DNA from 3 places in the Halobacillus shinanisalinarum genome. Region 1 is predicted to be linked to each of the others. Evidence: predicted binding sites of a transcription regulator. Region 1 holds the regulator's gene; each other region holds the start of a gene.
What was found. The regulator Rex, encoded in region 1, represses fermentation and respiration genes when NADH is low (regulators of the CRP and FNR family bind a similar motif). The targets are predictions, from matches to a motif close to TTGTGAAATATTTCACAA.
Positions count from the first base shown of each region.

Region 2: the regulator Rex is predicted to act here: its motif matches at 1,401-1,418, upstream of cydD (thiol reductant ABC exporter subunit CydD).
Region 3: the regulator Rex is predicted to act here: its motif matches at 807-824, upstream of MUO14_RS21900 (cytochrome ubiquinol oxidase subunit I).

Region 1 is NZ_CP095074.1:2,962,086-2,964,271, reverse strand. It holds gene MUO14_RS14975 (MDR family MFS transporter) at 1-515, opposite strand, end outside; gene MUO14_RS14970 (hypothetical protein) at 684-872, shown strand; gene MUO14_RS14965 (redox-sensing transcriptional repressor Rex) at 904-1,548, opposite strand; gene moaC (cyclic pyranopterin monophosphate synthase MoaC) at 1,561-2,043, opposite strand.
Region 2 is NZ_CP095074.1:2,710,375-2,712,560, reverse strand. It holds gene cydD (thiol reductant ABC exporter subunit CydD) at 1-1,370, opposite strand, end outside; gene MUO14_RS13610 (DoxX family protein) at 2,011-2,186, opposite strand, start outside.
Region 3 is NZ_CP095074.1:4,416,537-4,418,722, forward strand. It holds gene MUO14_RS21895 (ABC transporter ATP-binding protein) at 1-557, shown strand, start outside; gene MUO14_RS21900 (cytochrome ubiquinol oxidase subunit I) at 918-2,186, shown strand, end outside.

The DNA.
Region 1 (2,186 bases):
AAAGGAATATTAAAAGCGAACAACCAGGGCCAGTCTAAAAACTGGATAATGAAGCCTCCCACTGTTGGTCCGATAGCTGGTGCGACCATCGCGGCTACTCCATACACCCCTACAGCTAGTCCTCGCTCATTACGCGGAAAGGAATTGAAGATGAGCGCCATAGCAATGGGCATCATTAAACCGCCGGCCATTCCCTGAATCGCCCGAGAAAAAATAATCATTCCAAGCGTTTGTGAGAATACTCCGCATAAAGAGCCTATGATAAAGATACATAACCCTACCATGTACACTTTCTTTTTACCAAAACGATCTCCAAAATAGCCGGTTAGCGGCATAGTCATTCCCATGGAAACCATAAAAATGGTCAATATCCAACCTACAGCCACGGCATTAGAACTGAAAATATCAATAAACCTTGGCAACGTAGGATTAAGCATACTGTTATTTAAAATGACAGTAAAGGTTCCAAATAGTACGGATACTACAACTAACCACTTGTGCGGCAGCTTCCTCATCATACCCCTCCCTACTATTTCGACATCCGAACTATTTATCACTATACCCCTACAGCACTCCGCTTAACCAATAAAGTGGAAGACAAAGTGGGTAATGCTTCTCATCTTTAGATAAGCAATCACTTAAAATAAATATCTTCATACAGTATCAATGAAGGAGGGGCAATTATGTATCACTTAGCTACACTTTATTTAGCTTGTATTCTCGCTGGTTTTGCCTTAGCCAATATTCCAACTTCAGCCGTTATTACCGCAGAGGTCGCTAGCTTTTTTTCTATAATAGGTGGAATAGCGATCATTGTTTTCGCTTTAGCATTGCTTTATATAGGAGTTAAAGCCCTAATAAATAAGTCATAAAGCAAAAAGAGACCGTGCCCAAACGGTCTCTTTAGTCTTCTTCATTTAAAGGGTAATGCTTTAAAAAATAGACAAGTGCTTGTAACTCAATGGCTAGATCAATGTGGTGCACCCGGACATTGGAAGGCACAGTAATTCTGGCAGGTGTGAAGTTTAATACACCAGATATCCCTGCCGCTACCAGCCTATCTGCAATTCCTTGAGCCGCTGTAGCAGGAACGGTTAAAATCGCTACCCCAATTCCGTCCATACGCTTCTCTAAATCATCGATGTGCTGAACCGGCACACCTCCTACTTCTTCCCCTATCCTATCGCTACTGGCATCAAATGCTACTTCTATTTTTGTATTATTATTTTTTGTGAAATTATAGTTTAAAAAGGCCGTACCAAGATTTCCAACACCAATCAACGCAACCTTGGTTGTTTCATCCTGATCCAGCGTCTTTCTAAAGAAGGAAAGTAAGTATTCTACATTATAGCCATAGCCTTTTTTCCCAAGGGCTCCGAAATAGGAAAAATCGCGGCGGATCGTAGCTGAATCTACTTTCACAGCTTCACTCAGTTCCCTTGAAGAAACTCGGAGCTTCCCCTGGCTATGTAAATTATTCAAAAAGCGATAGTATAGCGGCAATCGCTTGGCTGTTGCTTGTGGAATCTTCGTATGTTCTGCATCCATTTCTCCACCTCCTCAATCTTCTCTGTGGTAATCTCCACTCTTTCCGCCTGTTTTCTCGTCAAGATAGGTCGGACCGATGACCATACCCTTGTCTACTGCTTTACACATGTCATACACGGTTAGCGCAGTTGCAGAAGCGGCGGTTAACGCTTCCATTTCTACCCCCGTGCTTCCCTTTGTTTTCACTTGAACTTCGATAAGCAGCTGATACGTATCTTCTACGTGCCAATCAAAGTTCACATCGATCCCTTTTAATGAAAGCGGATGACACATAGGAATCCATTCAGACGTTTTTTTAGCTGCCATAATTCCAGCTACTTGTGCGACAGCTAACACATCACCCTTAGCTATCGTTTGATTCGTTATTTTATGATAAATCGACTCATTCACTTCAACACTTGTTTTAGCAACAGCCGTACGTACGGTATCGCCTTTTTCAGATATATCGACCATCTTCGCGCGTCCTTGGTCATTATAATGAGTAAACTCAGACATGTAACATGCTCCTTTTGCCCAGTCAGTTAATGAAACAGTACTCCTATTCTATCAAAAAATCAACTGGAAGTCGTTACAAGTAGGGGACTCTCGCCTTGCTACTGTTAACCTATATAAGATACACTTATGGCATTGAGGTGAAA
Region 2 (2,186 bases), 250 kb from region 1:
CTCTCAACTAAATCAGAAAGTCCAGCCTTGTTTGCGGCTGCATCAATTTCAGCTCGTGAAGCCTCGTTTCTACCGCCAATCGCAATATTTTCGGCAATCGTTCCGGAAAATAAATACGGATGCTGGGAAATATAACTCAACTGATCAAACCACTCTTGCTCTTTATAACTAGACAGAGGCTGACCTTCAACGGCTATCTCGCCTTCAGTTGGGTTTACAAGTCCAGCCATCATATGAAGCAAGGTTGTCTTTCCTGCCCCACTCCTTCCGACAATCGCAATTTGGCCGTAAGCAGGGATGCTCGTTTGAATATGATTTAACGTAAAACGGTCTTCCCCGTAGCTAAAGGCTAAATTCCGTAATTCAATTACAGGAGGCTTGCCAGCGCTTTGCAATTCTTGCTCGCCCCATTGCACCGCCTGTTCAGGTTCTTCCAATTCATTTGTTACTTTCTTCGCTGCCCCTGCACTTCCTCGCCCTGTATGAAAGGCACTGCCTAAATCCTTTAATGCCGCAAAAAACTCAGGGGCTAACACTAATATAAAGAACGCTGTAAAAAAGCTAATACTTTCATAGACAACAAGCTGAATGGCGACTTCAAGGGCAATCAATCCGATACTTAACATCGAAATTAGTTCGAGCATAAAAGAGGAGACGAACGCAATCTTCAGCACTTCCATCGTCGCTTCTCGAAAGTCGATACTGCTTTCACGTATTTTCCCCTTTTGACGAACGGATCGCCCAAACAATTTTAATGTCGTTAACCCCTGTAATGTGTCCAAAAATCGTCCCGAAAAAGCAGCAAGCTTATCCATTTGTTCCTCTGACTTATCCTTCGTTTTCATCCCAATGACAATCATAAAAAAGGGAATAAACGGGGCAGTCACAATAATAATTAATCCTGAATTAAGGTGTTGGGTAAACACGACGATTAAAATCATCAGCGGAACAATCGTTGACTGAATAATCTGTGGAACATAACTGCTAAAGTATGGATCCACTTCGTCCACCGCGTCCATTAGTACGCTTACCTTCTGCCCAGACTGTCCCTTCAACGATGCCTGAATAGGGTTTCTAGAAAACTTACTTAATAACGATTCCCTGAACTCTCGCTTTGCTTTAGAAGCTATTTTTACACCTGTACGGCCATTCATATGTGTAAGCAACGTTCTTACAATGATCACTAGTAATAATCCGGCTAATAGTGGAATAATCTCCTCAAATGATTGCCCACCAAGGTAAATTCGATCGACAATAGTCACAAAGAAATACGCTTGTCCAACAATCATCGCACCGATACATATAGCGGAGACAACTAGCAACGTAATCATATTTCTTTGTCCGAAAGCCATTTTACTCAAATGTTTCATAGCTCTCACTATCTCCTAACGTAAAATAATTAGTGAAACATTTCACAATATCCTTATTATAATAGACTTCTTGTCAAATATCTAACTCTGGGATTGACCTTTATATGAAAGTTTAGCACGTTACATATACTTTACCCACTTCCCTACTTAAAAAATGAACGAGTAAGTAAAAACCGTTGTTACTCATAGTTTCCATTAAAACCAGCTTGCATACAGGTTTGCTCTTACCTTACCTTATCAACAAGATGGTGTATGTTCAAAAAGTCACCAAATGATAAACGGCGCATTTCTTCGTTGCTCGGTTTTTCCGGTCCTCACGTAGGAAAGGCATACCCTGTGGTCCTCAAAACTTTCCGCCTCGAACTTCTTGCGATGCACAAGACGCGCTCGTATCGACGTTGTCACAGGAGGTGACGATCTTGTCTACGTTCTCATTCGTCAACTTTTTGAACACACACTTATAGTTTTTTAAGCTACAAAAAAATGGAACCGCCCATCCAGGACAGCTCCATTTAAAATGGTAAAACTTATGCACTAATAGTAACAATTAAACTTTAGAGACCGCTCCTACGTCAGACTTAATATAACCGCGACTGAATAAAAGAGAGAACTTCTGTTAATAGAGAAGCCCCCATATAAGTTATGCCACTGCTTTTTGGTCATTTGATTTCTTAGATAAGATTTGATCGACCGAAAATAATGTATTCCCATTTATTATGAGATAGGTAGACATGGCCAAGAGAGTAAGATCCAATTCAAAACCAGCCGCTTGTCCCGTACCAAGCAATCCATTCGTAAGTTTTACTTTAAGAATAG
Region 3 (2,186 bases), 1.5 Mb from region 1:
AAATTGATGGGACAGATCTTCAAGATGCTACGATTGATAGTGTCAGACAGCAAATTAGCGTCGTGTTACAAGATACATTTATTTTCTCTGGTACAATTATGGAAAATATTCGTTTCGGTCGACCAACCGCCTCTGATGAGGAAGTAATCGAAGCAGCTAAGCTGGTTGGAGCAGATGATTTTATTAGTCGCTTAAATAGCGGCTATGAAACGGAAGTAGAAGAGAGGGGAAGTATTTTATCCGCTGGTGAGCGGCAGCTCCTATCCTTTGCAAGAGCTTTGCTCGCTGATCCAAGAATCCTAATTTTGGATGAGGCAACAGCAAGTATTGATACAGAGACTGAAATGAAAATTCAGCAGGCACTAAGAAGACTCTTAAAAGATAGAACCGCGATTATTATTGCACATAGACTGTCAACGATTAGGGAAGCTGACACCATTTACGTACTCGAACACGGCAAGATCCTCGAGCACGGATCCCACGACCAGCTGATGGACCAAGAAGGCGAATATTTTGAGTTAGTTAAAGCACAATTTCAAATGCTTGATGCTATTTAAAAAATGCCCTCGCTCCTATTTGAGAGAGGGCATTTTTCTCTTTTCTCTAACCTTTCGAAAAATTTTTTGCTAGAAACAATAATCATGACTAAAAAAGCCTTTATTTATTAGAAGGTCGAAGAATTAATTGGATTTTTGATACAATTAAGGATTTTTTCATCAACGATAGGGTAATGTATTGTAGTGTCTATTGAAGTCAAAAATATAGACAGTAACCTTACATATGGGATACGATGGATGCAAATGAGTTTGTGAAGTTTGTCACAAAATAGTCAGCGATCACGTAACCATGTATCGCTTTTTCGTTTTATACTTATAGTGAGTTGGATTAGTTTAATAAGTTACAAGGGGGAGTAGCAAATGTTTTTTGAAGATAGTGTGCTAATGAGTCGATTGCTTACCTTCTTAACGCTAGGATTTCATATTATATTTGCAACCGTTGGGGTCGGCATACCTATCATGATATCAATGGCTGAGTTTATCGGTATTAAGAAGAAGGATCCACACTATACATTGTTAGCACGAAGATGGACCAGAGGATTTACGATCACAGTCGCTGTTGGTGTGGTCACGGGTACAGCTATAGGTTTGCAACTCTCTTTATTATGGCCGAGCTTTATGCAAGTGGCGGGGAATATTATCAGTTTGCCGCTATTCTTGGAGGTATTCGCCTTCTTTTTTGAAGCTATTTTTTTAGGGGCATATCTTTACACATGGGACCGTTTCAAAAATCCAATTTTTCACTGGTTATTATCAATTCCTATTGTTATAGGTTCAACCCTGTCTGCTTTTTTTATTACAACTGTCAATGCGTTTATGAATTCGCCGCAAGGGTTCGAAATTGATGAAGGTAAGCTAACTGCAGTAGAGCCTTTTGCGGCCATGTTTAACCCAGCAACACCGTCAAAAGTGTTTCATGTGATTACGTCGTCTTATTTAACATCTGCAGCGATCTTAGCAACGATTGCGGCGGTTATTATTTTGATGAAAAAAGGAACGACATATCATAGGAAAGCTTTAAAGATGACAGTTACCGCCACGTTTGTCTTCGCGTTAGCTACGGCTATAGCCGGTGATTCATCAGCGAAATATCTAGCTGAATATCAGCCTGACAAGCTGGCCGCTGGGGAATGGCATTTTGAAACAGAGGAAGGCGCGGATCTGGTTGTCTTTGGGACATTAAACGAAAACAATGAAGTGAAGAACGAAATACGTATTCCAGGTGCACTAAGTTTCTTGGCTTATGGTGATTTTAATGCAGAGGTAGAAGGTTTATATGAAACACCTGAAGATGAACGGCCGCCACTATGGATTCATTATATGTTCGACTTGATGGTTTCCATAGGTTTCTATTTAGTAGGTATATCCATGCTGTTCCTTATTTTCTGGAAGGTGAAAAAGTGGAATGAGTACAATAAATGGTTGTTAACAGGGTTAGCTGTAATCGGACCGCTTGCCATGCTTGCTATTGAATTTGGCTGGATTTACGCAGAGGTGGGGCGGCAGCCATGGATCATAAGAGGGTTTATGACAGTGGCAGAAGGGGCAACAACTTCGCCGCACGTAGGATTAATGTTTCTGCTGTTCTTAGGGCTGTACACTGTTTTAGGAATCGGATGTATTGTTGTG